One region of the Cupriavidus sp. WKF15 genome, then DNA from elsewhere that is predicted to be linked to it. Evidence: predicted binding sites of a transcription regulator. Region 1 holds the regulator's gene; each other region holds the start of a gene.
What was found. Region 1 encodes FNR, which switches genes on or off when oxygen is low (the NO sensors DNR and NnrR bind a similar motif). Its sites were predicted from a motif close to TTGATNNNNATCAA; they were not measured.
Positions count from the first base shown of each region.

Region 1 (4,678 bases):
TGCGCAAGCCGCGCCTCAGGCCCTTCCTGCGCGGCGCCGTATCGGTGCCTGACCCGGAGTCTGCTGCGCCATCGGCAGCCGGCGTCCCGGTTGCCCGGGTGTCATGTTCAACGGAATCAGACAAAGTATTCACTATCGGATGTTGCATATTGTTCAGTTGGGCACGCGCTCGTCGTGCTCGCTCGCGTGCGGCGGCGCAGCGTCGTCGCCGGAAGAATTACCGCCGTCCTGCTTGTCCGGCGCGCTCTCGACATGGAAGCCATTTGCCTCGGTCACGGCCGACGCGAGATCCGCCACTTGCATGGCATCGGCGCAGGCCTGCTCGACAACCCCAGCTCCGTCTGCCGGCTCGTCGCCAGCCACCAAAGCGGATTCAGCTACACCAACGGCTGCGCCGGCCGGCGAAGCCACCTCTGGCTCAGGGAAGGCCTCTTCGTCGCCGGCCGCCGGCCGCGCCGTTGCCATCTCTTCAAAATCAATCGCCTGCTGGTCCAGCAGCGCCGCCTGCGCCTGCGCCTGGGCGTCCTCGAGAGGCGGCAGCTCATCCAGCGTACGCAGCCCAAGGTCATCGAGGAATGCCTTGGTGGTCGCATAGAGCGCTGGCCGGCCTGGCACATCGCGGTGACCGATGACCTCGATCCAGCCGCGGTCTTCCAGCTTCTTGACCACCTCCGTGCTGACCGTCACGCCGCGAATCTCCTCGATGTCGCCGCGCGTCACCGGCTGCCGGTACGCAATGATCGCCAGCGTCTCCATGACCGCTCGGGAATACTTGGGCGGCTTCTCGGGATTAAGGCGATCCAGGTATTCCCGCATCTCCGGTCGGCTCTGGAAACGCCAGCCGCTGGCCAACGCCACCAACTCGACCCCACGCTGGCGCCAGTCCTGGCGCAATTCATCAAGCAGGGCCCGAATCGTGTCAGCGCCGACATCATCGGCAAACAGCCGACGCAGGTCGCTCACGCGCAGGGGCTCCTGCGCACAGATCAGCGCAGTCTCGAGGACGATTTTCGCCTCTTGGGTATTCATGTTGGGTGTGCAGCCTGTCTTTGCACCTGCTCCCGGACGAACCCGGAGCCCTGGACATTGTGGATTCAGCGGTGCGATTGCCACCGCCATCTCGTCGCGCAGCAAACCCGAAAGCTCTTCGCCTCGAGGCCGTGCATCTTCTGTTGCATCGATTTGCCGGGTGTGTTCCGGCAGGAGATTGCCCGGTCACCGGCAAGTACCAGTGCACGAACCTCTTGCACGCGCCCATATGGGCAGACATGGCCTCCGGCTAAAGTCCGCCTCGGCCGCAAGAAAAACGGATATCGGAAGCAGGGCCAGCAATGACTGCACCACGGCCGCAAAGCCAGCCGGACTTTTGAACAGATATTGTGAACCGGATGGACTGCGGAAAGGTTCGGTGCCGAATTGTCGGCGCTTTGCCCGAAACCCTGGGCGCGCCCCCTTTTTGGAAGGGCTGCCGGGCGCCGCTCGGAACCACGCCGCGCGATACCGCAATGGAGATGATTGTATGGCATTCCAGCCCACACCTGCAACCACCGCGCGGCGCCAGAGCGTATGGAGTGGTTTCAGAACACCAGGCAGAACCCATGCTCTGCCAGGGAATGTGGCAACAACACCGCTCGGCCGATTCCCAATGCACCGAATGCCATGACGGCCAAGCCGGCCCCGACCCTTACCCAGCTCCGTCGCGACCAGGCGCGCAAAAGCCCCGAAAAGCTCGACAGCGCCAGCAGATTAGGCAACGTACCGAGGCCAAAGGCGCCCATCACCAGCGCCCCCGAGGGCGCATTTCCGGCCAGCAAAGCAAGGGCCAGGGCCCCATAAACCATGCCGCAGGGCACCAAACCCCAAGCCAGTCCCATCCCATAGCGGCGTGCCAGGCCGCCCCGCCGAGCCTTGGCTTCCGTCGTCTTTCTGCCCAATCGAGCCATGCCGGCGGCACTGGCGCTAACCGCACGCGCCGCGAGGCGCTCCAGCCACACGATGGTAAAGGCCTCGCCGCGTATCAAGCGCCAGCCAGACAGTAGCAGCAAGGCGCTGCCGACTCCGAACAGCCAGCGCTGGACGGGCAGATAGTCCTGACGCCAGGCCGTCGCCCCCAAGGCGCCCAGCAGCGCACCAAGCAGCATGTAAGTGGAAATACGCCCGACATGCATGACAAGGAGCTCCACGAGCCAGTCCTGTGGGCGCCGCACAACGGCAACGGGTACGCCGGCGGCGCGTTGCTCGACAGCCAGCGCTACGCCACCACACATGGCAGCGCAGTGGAAGCCCCCTAGCAAGGCGAGCATGAAAACACTGAGTAGCACACCAAAAGTCAACTGCAACTCCCTACCGCATCACATCGCGCGTTAAAATGCACGTATTGCGCCCTCGCCGCTCCAATACTGCAGGTTCCAATTGCTAACATCCATCCCCGTCACCGAGATGTCGCCCCGTTGCTCCACTTGCGGCATGGGGCAATTGTGCCTGCCGGTGGGCATGAGCCAGCAGGACCTGCAGAAGATGGACACCCTGGTGCAGGAACGTGTCCGTGTCCACAAGGGCGAAACTCTTTACCGCATGGGCGATCCGCTGACTGCGGTCTATGCCATTCGCTTCGGCACCCTGAAGACGCATGTCACCACGGAAGACGGCCGCTCGCAAATCACCGGTTTCCACTTGCCAGGCGAAGTGGTTGGCCTCGACGGCCTGGGAGAGATGCAGCACGCCTCGGATGCCACCGCCCTCGAAGACACGGAGGTATGCGTCGTTCGCCTGGCCGATCTCCAGTCGCTGTCCATCGACCTGCCATCGTTGCAGCAGCAGTTCCTGCGCCTGATGGGCAAGGAAATCTCGCATGACCAGCTCATGCTCGTCACGCTTGGCTCCATGCGCGCCGAGGAGCGGCTTGCCGCGTTCCTCATCAACCTGTCCGAGCGCTTGTCCGCCCGCGGGTATTCGTCGACCGAGTTCGTCATGCGCATGAGCCGGGAAGAAATCGGCAGCTACCTGGGTCTGAAGCTCGAAACGGTCAGCCGTCTGTTCTCACGATTTGCCGAGGCCGGCTTGATCCAGATCCGTCAACGTCACGTCAAGCTAGTCGACATGGCGGGCATCAAGCAAGTCTACAGCCGCTCCTGCTGAGGCCATCTGACCGCCTCGCGTGGCAAGGCGGTCAATTCCTGCCGCTTCTTACTCCAGCTCGTCCGTTTCGCTGAGCTTTGTCGGCATGGTGTACAGCGTCAGTCCGCTGGACAATGCGCAGAATATCCAGGCCAGCAGGAAACCGATCGTATAGACCGCCTCGCGCGAGGCCTCGATCGGCTGACCGAAGAAATTCAGGTCGCCAGGGTCCACCACGGAAAACACAGTTGCCGTGGCAACCCCGGCCATCAGGAACGCCGGCCACAGTACCCACATCAGCCAGCGCAGCCTCATGGCTGCCTCGCTTGCGGTGCCTTGGCACTGCCCGAGGCACCTGCCACCTTCTCGACAACCAGGCCATGCCGGGCCACACCATCGACCACTGGCCGGTCAGGATGAGTGGAAGCCAGCCAGATAGTCACGCCGCAAGCCACCATGGCCAGCAACGGACCACTCATCAGCAGCCACGGCCACGGCTCTTTCCACCACGGATTGCTTTCTTGCATCGCCTTGCCCCCTTCGTCAACGCCTCATCGAGGCGCTCGCGGTTTGGTACGGCACAGCGCCGACGCGCCGTGCCGCCCTTAGCATCACAAATTGCGTGGCACGATGAAACTGGTAGATTGCCTGATTTGCGCACTACCTTGCCCCGCACCTTCGCTGGTCACTGTCACGCTGATCTTGTGCGTACCTTGCGCGGCATCGTCGATCGGCACGCGAATCCGGATCGGCACCAGCCTGTTCGATGTCGGCGCCAGAGCCTGCGCGTCCGGATCGTACTCGACGGTCATGTTCTTCAGTTCGTCGCTCTCGGCCTTCACGCTGATGCGCATGGGCGCCTCGGTGGTATTGATGAGTTGCAGTCGATAGACGTTTTCGATCCAGCGCCCGTCCACCTCACGCCCAAGCGCCCCGCGGTCACGGATGATGTCCACTTTCAATGGCGTGCGCAGCGCAAGCGAAGCCACGAAACCTGCAACCATCACCAGCCAGATAATCGAGTAGATGATGGTCCGCGGCCGCACCAGCCGCTTGCGCGCCGCAGCGGCCGACAGCGCCTTGCGCATGGCATTCTCGGACGTATAGCGGATCAGCCCGCGCGGGTAGTCCATCTTGTCCATGACCTGGTTGCATGCATCGATGCAGGCACCGCAACCGATGCACTCGTATTGCAACCCGTCACGGATATCGATGCCGGTCGGGCACACCTGCACGCAGATGCTGCAGTTGACGCAGTCACCTAGCCCGGCCTGGTGATGATCCACCTTGCGCGACCGGCTGCCGCGCGGCTCGCCGCGCCCGACGTCGTAGGTGACCACATAGGTGTCGGGGTCGACCATCACGCTCTGGAACCGCGCATACGGACACATGTACTTGCAGACCTGCTCGCGCATGAAGCCTGCATTCCCCCACGTGGCGAAGGCGTAAAAAAGCATCCAGAACGCCTGCCACGGACCCAGCGAGAAGCTCAGTACCTGGCCGCCAAGCTCACGGATCGGCGCAAAGTAGCCAATGAACGTGAAGCCCGTCCACAGCGCGA
Region 1 is NZ_CP119572.1:1,343,558-1,348,235, reverse strand. It holds gene rluB (23S rRNA pseudouridine(2605) synthase RluB) at 1-148, opposite strand, end outside; gene scpB (SMC-Scp complex subunit ScpB) at 154-1,029, opposite strand; gene CupriaWKF_RS06405 (sulfite exporter TauE/SafE family protein) at 1,578-2,333, opposite strand; gene fnr (fumarate/nitrate reduction transcriptional regulator Fnr) at 2,413-3,138, shown strand; gene CupriaWKF_RS06395 (hypothetical protein) at 3,187-3,432, opposite strand; gene CupriaWKF_RS06390 (FixH family protein) at 3,429-3,644, opposite strand; gene ccoG (cytochrome c oxidase accessory protein CcoG) at 3,729-4,678, opposite strand, start outside.

Region 2 (4,678 bases), on a different replicon from region 1:
GGCGCTCACCACTGGGCGCCCGGATAGGCGCGCTGCAGGAACTGCATCTCGGCCAGCAGGTAGCCAAGGTGTTCCGTATGGCGGCCCTGGCGGCCACCGGTCTGCGACCAGCCGCCCGCCGGCACGCGCAGCGTCGCTTCTTCCAGCACTTCGCTCACATGCCGCTGCCACGATTCAGCCAGCGTGGCCGGGTCCACCGCGACGCCCTGCGCGACCAGCGCGGCATCGGCGGCGTCGGACTCGAACAGTTCCCCGGTGAACATCCACAGGTCGTCGAAGGCGTCCTGCATGCGGCGGTGGCTCTCTTCGGTGCCGTCGCCCAGGCGCACTACCAGGTCGGCGCTGCGGCGCACGTGATAGGTCACTTCCTTCAGCGACTTGGCGGCGATCTCGGCAATGCGCGCATCGGTCGAATGCTGCAGCCGCTCGAGCAGGAAGTAGTGCCAGGTATCGAACAGGAACTGGCGTGCCAGCGTATCGGCGTAGCTGCCATTGGGCTGTTCCACCAGCAGCAGGTTGCGAAACTGGTGTGCGTCGCGCAGGTAGGCAAGCTGGTCCGCACTGCGGCCCGCGCCTTCGACTTCGGCGGCGTAGCCAAGCCACAGGCGGGTCTGTCCGATCAGGTCGAGCGCCACGTTGGTGAGCGCGATGTCCTCTTCCAGCGCGGGGCCGCGGCCGCACCATTCCGACAGGCGCTGGCCGAGCACCAGCGTGGTATCGCCCAGGCGCTGCAGGTATTCGAACTTGTGTTGGTCCATGGTGGATGCGTCCTCGCGCCTGGAAATCAGATGTGCTTGACCTCTTCCGGCATCGGGAAGAAGGTGGGGTGCCGGTAGACCTTGCTGTTGGCGGGCTCGAACAGCGGGCCCTTGTCGCCGGGGCTGCTGGCGACCACGTCGGCGGCCTTTACCACCCAGACGCTCACGCCTTCGTTGCGGCGCGTATAGACGTCACGCGCATGGTTGATCGCCATTTCACCGTCCGGCGCGTGCAGGCTGCCCACGTGCTTGTGGGCCAGGCCGTGCTGGCTGCGGATAAAGATCTCCCAAAGCGGCCACTCTTTCATGGCAACTCTCCTGTCAGTTTGCGGGGTTGTCGGCGCTGGCGCGCCGGAGGGTTCAGGCGGCGGCGCGGTCTTGCCTGTCGGCATGCGCCACCAGCGCTTCACGGAACCAGGCGCCGTCGTCCCAGGCCTTGACGCGGGTGCGCAGGCGGTCGCGGTTGCACGGGCCGTTGCCGCGCACGACGTTGTAGAACTCGTCCCAGTCGATGGCACCGAAGTCGTAGTGGCCGCGCCCCTCGTTCCACTTCAGGTCCGGATCGGGAATGGTCAGGCCCAGGTGTTCGGCTTGCGGCACGGTCTGGTCCACCATCTTCTGGCGCAGCTCGTCATTGGAGAACAGCTTGATGCGCCATTGCATCGATTGCGCGCTGTTGGGCGAATCCGCGTCGGACGGGCCGAACATCATCAGCGCCGGCCACCACCAGCGGTTCAGCGCGTCCTGCGCCATCTGCTTCTGCTCGGGGGTGCCCTGGCACAGCTTGAGCAGGATGTCGTAGCCCTGGCGCTGGTGGAACGACTCCTCCTTGCACACCCGCACCATGGCGCGGGCATAGGGGCCGAACGAGCAGCGGCACAGCGGCACCTGGTTGATGATGGCCGAACCATCGACCAGCCAGCCGATGGCGCCGATGTCGGCCCAGTTCAGCGTCGGGTAGTTGAAGATGCTCGAGTACTTGGCCTTGCCGGAATGCAGGTCGCCGAGCAACTGGTCGCGCGACACGCCCAGCGTTTCCGCCGCGCTGTACAGGTAGAGGCCATGGCCCGCTTCGTCCTGGATCTTGGCCAGCAGCACGGCCTTGCGTTCGAGCGTTGGCGCACGCGTGACCCAGTTGCCTTCCGGCAGCTGCCCGACGATCTCGGAATGCGCGTGCTGGGAGATCTGGCGGATGAGGGTCTTGCGGTAAGCCTCGGGCATCCAGTCCTTGGCTTCGATCTTGATGCCGGCGTCCACGCGCGCCTGGAACTCGCGTTCCTGCGGGTCCATCTCTTCCATCGCGCGGAGCCTTGTTGCCCCGGTATCCACCAACTGTGCGTACATGCCGTACTCCGATCTGTAGGGTCTTGACTTGCGTCAAATCATTCGGTTGCAGTGGATGATAGTGATACAATTTGATTCAAACAATCGACGATTGTGTATCACTTCAAGGTGCATGCATGGCCACTCGTTCAGACGTGGATGCCGTTTCCCCGCAGGTCGCACGACTCGCGCGCGGGCTCAAGCTCGGCGCCAATTCGATGCTGGTGACGTTGTTCGGCGATGTGGTGGCGCCACGTCCGCAGGCGCTGTGGCTGGGCAGCCTGATCCGCCTGGCCGCGCCGTTCGGCATCAATGACCGGCTGGTGCGCACCGCGACGTTCCGGCTGACCGCGGACGACTGGCTCGAGGCCACGCGGATCGGGCGGCGCAGCTATTACGGCTTGTCGGAGGCGGGGCTGCAGCGCTGCGTCCATGCGGGCAAGCGGATCTATGCCGGCGATGCGCCCGACTGGGACGGGCGCTGGACCCTGGCGCTGGTGCGCGGCGACGCGCGCGCCACGATCCGCCAGCGGCTCAGGCGCGAACTGCTGTGGGAAGGCTTCGGCGCAATTGCACCGGGCGTGTACGCGCACCCGAATGCCGATGCCGGCTCGCTGGGCGAAATCATCCGTGCCGCGCAGGCGCAGGAGTTCGTGGCGGTGATGCAAGCCACCAGCATCGAGGCATTCTCAATCCGGCCACTGCAGACACTGATGCACCAGACCTTCAAACTTGGCGACGTGGCGTCCGCCTGGCAGGCATTGCTGCGCCGCTTCTCGCCGGTACTGGCCGACGCACACGGCATGGTCCCGGCGGACGCGTTTTTCGTGCGCACCCTGCTATTGCACGAATACCGCCGCGTGCTGTTGCGCGACCCGAACCTGCCGGAACAGCTCCTGCCGGCGGACTGGCCGGGCCGCACCGCGCGAGACCTGTGCCGGGATATGTACGCGGCCCTGCTCGACGCCAGCGAAGACTACCTGCGCGAAGTGGTCGAAGTGTCCGACGGCCACCTGATCAACGCTAACCGCGCGCTGCGCAGGCGCTTTGGCGCGGGCAGCCACGCCGAGGCCGCCCGCTAGGCGCGGAAGTGCGCGCCGGTGCGCTAGCGCGATCCCTTCACGGTCGTGTAGGCGGTGATCAGGTTCCGGTAGTCCGGTATGTGGTTGGAGAACAGCGTCCCGAGTCCTTCGATATCGTTGCGCCAGTCACGGTGCAGCTCGCAAGCCACGCCGAACCACGTCATCAGCTGCGCGCCGGCTTCGCTCATGCGCCGCCACGCCGAATCGCGCGTGACTTCGTTGAACGTACCCGACGCATCGGTGACGACAAAGACGTCAAAGCCTTCCTCGATCGCGGAGAGCGCCGGGAACGCCACGCAGACTTCGGTCACCACGCCGGCAATGAGCAACTGCTTCTTGCCGGTGGCCTTCACGGCCTTGGTGAAATCCTCGTTGTCCCAGGCATTGATCTGCCCGGGTCGCGGGATGAACGGCGCGTCGGGGAAGATCTGCCTGAGTTCGGGTACCAGCGGGCCGTTGGGACCATCCTCGAAGCTCGTGGTCAGGATGGTTGGCAACTTGAAGTACTTGGCGAGATCCGCCAGCGCCAGCACGTTGTTCTTGAAACGGTCCGGCTCGATATCACGCACCAGCGACAGCAAACCGGCCTGGTGATCCACCATCAGCACCGCCGCCTGGGTCTTGTCCAGGCGCTTGTAGGTCTTGCTCATCTTGGGCTCCGGTTGGGCGGCCTGACACGTTGGACAGGCACGCATGCAAGAGGCATCGGGCGGCACAGGGAAGCTGCTGGCCTGACCTGCCCTCGCGCATTGCCGGCAGCGCCATTGCCTGTCGGCCATGCGTTCCAAAGCATAGGTCGGGCTGCGCGCGTGCGACAGGACAAAAAAGGCACCCCGGCGCCGGTGGCTAGGCATCCCATGGAATCCGTCCTACCGTGGAATCAAGGCGAGCTTTCTGGCTTGATCCGTCAACTTCGAACAGGAACCTCCAATGAAAGCAAGACCATTGCTGCTTTCCGCGTCCGCGGCGCTGTGCCTGGCGTGCGCTTCCATCGCCGACGCCGCACCGATGACCGTATCGTCCAGCGCCTTCTCCGAAAACGCCGCCATTCCCGCGGCGCATGGCGGCAGCCAGCCGGACTGCGGCGGCCAGGGCGTATCGCCCCCGGTCGCGTGGTCCGGCCTGCCGGCAGGCACGCGCTCCGTGGCGATCTTCATGTTCGATCCCGATGGCGCAATGGGCCTCGGGGTCTCGCACTGGGTTGCCTACAACATCGCGGCGGATCGCGGCCACCTGCGGCAGGGCGAGGGGCAGAAGGATGGCCCCGGCATCACAGTCGGCAAGAACATTACCGGCGAGGCCGCGTACCGCGGACCTTGCCCGCCTCCCGGCGATGTCCCGCACCACTACATCGTGACGGTGGTTGCGACCGACCTGGAGCCCGGCGCGCTGCCTGCGGGCCTGACGCGCAATGAACTGATGGCGGCGCTCAAGGGACATGCGCGCGGCGGCGCCAGCGTCGTGGGCCGCTACGGCCGGAAGTAGAGGCTGCGCGGCGGCAAACCGGCGGCTCCG
Region 2 is NZ_CP119573.1:1,619,919-1,624,596, reverse strand. It holds gene paaC (1,2-phenylacetyl-CoA epoxidase subunit PaaC) at 6-758, opposite strand; gene paaB (1,2-phenylacetyl-CoA epoxidase subunit PaaB) at 785-1,066, opposite strand; gene paaA (1,2-phenylacetyl-CoA epoxidase subunit PaaA) at 1,119-2,102, opposite strand; gene paaX (phenylacetic acid degradation operon negative regulatory protein PaaX) at 2,219-3,163, shown strand; gene ycaC (isochorismate family cysteine hydrolase YcaC) at 3,187-3,813, opposite strand; gene CupriaWKF_RS24765 (YbhB/YbcL family Raf kinase inhibitor-like protein) at 4,094-4,648, shown strand.
Region 2: paaA (1,2-phenylacetyl-CoA epoxidase subunit PaaA) is a predicted target of FNR. The motif match lies at 2,126-2,139, and genes of this name have one in related genera.

Region 3 (4,678 bases), on a different replicon from region 1:
TTGGCGTTCTTTACCGCAATTGCTTCTATCAGAGCCGCCCGCAGTTCATTGATTTCGAGCGTCCTGTCAAAGCAATAGCGCCCGCCTGCCTTCAGGCAAGCCTTACGTAACAACGAAGCGCCGCTTTCGGCAAGCACAATCAAGATGCTATCTGGGAGTGCTTTCGCCACTGTCTGGATCTGCGCCAACCAGCCCGGCTGCGAGGTGCGCAGTCCGATCAGAATGATGTCCGGCCTTACAGCGATCAGCATCTGCAGCTCGGTCGCCGCGTCTGCCCCCATTCCTATCACCTGAATGCCAGCCAGCGTCTTCAGCATTCGCAACTGTCTGCGCCGGATCGGGATGACATGTTCGAGCAGATAGACGGTGAGGCAATCTTGTTGGGTGCGATCACTCATATACGCAGTATTGTGGATGTCCCGGTGTACCGAAATGAGGCAAGGCTGAGAGTCGCGTCAGATTCGGATGCGGCACTGTCAGGCTTCCCTGACGGACGGTCGACGTTCAGCTCCCGACCGCAAGGGAAAAATCCGCTTCACCGCCCGTAGTGAAGTGGGCTGTCCTTTCGCGAACCCGCTTTCCGAGCATTTCGCAAAGCATGCCAACCAGGGCGTACACGGCGCACCATGCCTCGATGCAGCGCGCTGAACAACCTCCGCTCTGGAGCGCTAGCTTCGATGTCTTTTGCGGCCTGGCCAATAAGGGCCTTGACAGCTTGCAGAAGCTGGTCGACTTGAATTTTCGGACCCTCAAATCGACTTTGGTGGACACCCAGGACAGCTGCTGAGAATAATTTGAACCTGGTTTCCGCGGCCGCTTCGAAGGCATCGCAGCAGGCCTCTGATAAGGCGGGCCGTGCTGCCAAGCACTAGAGTGTCGAGATTGTGGCGGCGTCACCAAAGGGGCGCCGCCGATCTGGCGAGTCCCGGGCGGCATTTCTTCGTTCCGGCGGGCCGCACACCGACGCACCGAAAAGAACGGGTAGACACCTGATTGCGGCTGCCGCACCCATGGCACGATCACGCCGTCGGTGATCGGCATGCCGTCGCAGCCGGCCACTGCCTGGCAATTGCAGGCTCTCCCCTTTGCGCCCGGCACACGTCTGGCACGGAAGGAGAAATTCTCGCATGATGAATGTACGGACCCCACGGGCAGCCCGATGCAGAATGCCCGAGGCGTCCGCACAGCGTGCAATAGTGGTCCATGGCAATTCCTTCGTCGATAGCAGAGGTTGTTAACTCCAGTATCGAAGGGACACCCCGCTACCGCCATCAGGAGACGCTGATTGTCATGTCAGCGCCGTGGCGCGCCGTTTGTCGGCCGTGCCCCTGCTTGCGTAGGTAACTACGGCGGGCCTGTCAGTACAGCCTGACAGCGGTCGACTCCTGATTTGTCGCCGGGTGTCGTGAGCAACCTCGGTCATTTGTCGCACATCAAAGAGGGCTTGGGAAATGGCAGCATGCCGCCGCCCTCCCCTGACCAGCCGGCGGAATCGGGAAGGGCGGGACTGCACGTTTGACGCAAGTCAACTCCTACGCGCCACCGGCACCTAGGCTTGAAACTGTCTGGCTGTCATCGCGGCAGTCGCCCTTTCCTGTCGGGAATTCCACCATGTATGAACGCATCCTTGTCGCTGTTGACGGCAGCCAATCGTCGGTCCTCGCAGTCGAGCAAGCCATTGTCGTCGCCAAGGCCAGCGGCGCGGAAGTCAAAGTGCTGTTCGTGGCAGACGACAGTGACCTGTTCTTCGAGGTCAGCTACAGGGACCCGGCCGATCTCATGAAGGAAGTCATGAACTTTGGGCAAAAGGTACTGGCCGCCACGGTCAACCGATTCAACGCTGCCGGTGTACCTTGCGTGACCCGTTTGCTCGAGCGTACCAACTCGCCAGGCCAGATCGCGAACACCATCGTGAACGAGGCGCGCCACTGGAATGCCGACCTGATTGTCCTCGGCACGCACGGGCGGCGCGGAATCCGCCGCCTAGTCATGGGAAGCGTGTCCGAGGGCGTGATTCGCAAGACCAGTTTGCCCGTCCTGCTGATCCGTAGCGAGACGGAAAAGTGACCCGACCAGACCGCTCGAAGGAGTCTGCCGGGACCTTGGCAAGTCTCCGTGCCGTTCCCCGCGGTCGCCGGCAATGGCGTCGACCAGGCTACCGCAGAGGACGCCATAAAGCTCCTCGAGGAAGCGGCCAGTGGCGTGGGTGCGTCGACGGATCCCCTTGCCGTTTATACCCGGCGCATGCACGCCGTAGCATTGCTCACCAAGGAGCAGGAGATGGCGCTCGCGAAGGAGATCGAGACCGGCCGCCATACCCTACTCTGGGCCTTCGCCGGTTGCCCGCGCGCCATCGTGGCGTGGATCGCCGGCGCCGGCAACCAGACCGGCACCGATGAGCCTAAGCGGATGAAAGCGCTCCGCCAGTCCCTGGTGCGGATGCGTGGCGCACTGCGATTCGGCATTGGCGGCAGCGCCCCGGCAAGCTACGAGAAAATCGCCTGGCAGACGGGCCTCTCGCGCGAGAAGGTCAGGCGCCTCGAAAAGACTGCATTAGAGCTGCTGCGCACGTCAGCCCAGGCGCAGACCGGCCGCTCGTTCCTGGAAGAGCATGCACTGACGAAGGGCGGTCACCTGCCTGCGGGCGGCACACACTGAGCAATCGTTCAGTGGCACTTCCCGATCGCCGTCAGAAGGCGCCTGCCCTCGTTGGTCACGCGTATGTGCCTGTACTCCTGTGTCGCAGCTTCGAGGCGGACCAACTGGCGCTCGATGAGTGCGCCGATATCGGCCGGGTCCAGTTCGCGGTGCGCTTCCGATTCGCACAGGACCATCAGCGCTGCAATCTCATGGGGACTTAGCATCTCTGTCTCCGGCAGAGGGTGATTCTCATGCCTGCACCGCAAGCTTCTTGCGACGACCTGCTGATAACCGGCACCTGCTGGGCAACTATACGAACCGAAACGGCACGAGTTCGGCGAGAGTGGCCGATCGTTGAGCTTGATCAACTGGAGCGTGATCGCTTTTTCACCCGGCGACCGTCGCGCGCCTCTGCCCTTTGCTCGGTAAGCGCCGAAGGTGGCGTGATGCGCACGGGAAACCCTCGGCGTATCCGCCGGGCACATGGGCTTCTCGCTGCCCTGTCTGCCTCCTATAGTGATCCCAAGGAGGATGAGCGCAAGAATGGATCCGTCACAAATCATCCATAAGACGGCAGCGGACTTGCGCGTTGCGCCAAATTTCGCCGACTACGAGGCCGAGCGCAGCCGCTTTTCCTGGGACGCCGTCTTCAGCAAGCTGGGCAGGCAGCCGGACCGTGGCTTGAACATCGCGTGGCAGGCCGTGGATCGCCATGTTGCGGAGGGAGCGGGCAACAAGGTTGCATTCAGGTTCCTGTCCCCTGGAGGCGGGACAGCGCTTCCCATCAGCTACGCAGAGCTGTCTGGCCTCACCAGCCGGTTCTGCAACGTACTGCGCAAGCTTGGGGTGGGCAAGGGAGACAGGCTTTTCATTCTGACCGGACGCATACCGGAACTGTACGCGGCACTTTTCGGCGCTCTGAAAAATGGCACGGTGGTCTCGCCCTTGTTCTCGGCATTCGGGCCCGAACCGATCGCCACGCGGTTGAATCTCGGTAACGGTAGCGTACTGGTCACCACGGACGAGCTGTTCACCCGCAAGATAGCCAAGTGGCACGACCGCATCCCCAACCTTAAACACGTCCTGCTGGTCGCTGCGGATGGCGGCCAGACAACCATCCCGGGCACGCTGGACCTGGAGACGCTCATGAGCGGTGTTCCCGCCAGTTGCGAGATCACACCTACGACACCCGAGGACATGGCGCTGCTGCATTTCACCAGCGGAACGACCGGTACACCCAAGGGTGCAGTACATGTCCACGGCGCAGCAGCCACCCACTGGGCAACTGGCAGCTATGCACTGGATCTTCACCCCGATGACATTTACTGGTGCACGGCCGATCCCGGTTGGGTAACGGGCACATCCTACGGCGCCATCGCCCCGCTGCTTCACGGCGTCACGTCGATCGTTGACCCTGAGGAATTCGACGCGGAACGCTGGTACCGGATCCTGCACGACGAAGCGGTCTCCGTCTGGTACACCGCGCCAACAGCCGTCCGCATGCTGATGAAGGCAGGTGCCGATGTGGCCAGGGCGCACACGTTCCCCCACTTGCGGTTCATCGCCAGCGTCGGTGAGCCGCTGAACCCCGAGGCGGTGTGGTGGGGCAAGGATGTGCTTGGACTGCCGATCCACGACAATTGGTGGCAGACCGAAACGGGCGGCATCATGATCGCCAATACGCCGGCCTTCGATATCAAGCCCGGTTCGATGGGACGAGCTCTGCCGGGCGTGGAGGCGGCGATCGTCCGGCGCCTGGAGAACGGCGCAGCGGAACTGGTCGAAACATCTGGAACCGAGGGCGAGCTAGCGCTCAGACGTGGCTGGCCATCCATGTTCTGCGCCTACCTCAATGACGAGCAGCGCTATCGCAAGTGCTTCGCCGGCGACTGGTACCTGACGGGCGACCTGGCGCGCCGCGATGCCGACGGGTACTACTGGTTCGTCGGCCGCAGCGACGACGTCATCAAATCGGCGGGGCACCTGATCGGACCCTTCGAAGTCGAGAGCGTGCTGATGGAGCACCCCGCTGTCGCCG
Region 3 is NZ_CP119574.1:422,062-426,739, reverse strand. It holds gene CupriaWKF_RS31930 (DNA-binding response regulator) at 1-398, opposite strand, end outside; gene CupriaWKF_RS31925 (universal stress protein) at 1,612-2,067, shown strand; partial or broken gene CupriaWKF_RS31920 (sigma-70 factor domain-containing protein) at 2,209-2,337, shown strand; partial or broken gene CupriaWKF_RS31915 (sigma factor-like helix-turn-helix DNA-binding protein) at 2,455-2,658, shown strand; gene CupriaWKF_RS31910 (hypothetical protein) at 2,667-2,864, opposite strand; gene acsA (acetate--CoA ligase) at 3,184-4,678, shown strand, end outside.
Region 3: CupriaWKF_RS31925 (universal stress protein) is a predicted target of FNR. The motif match lies at 1,516-1,529, and genes of this name have one in related genera.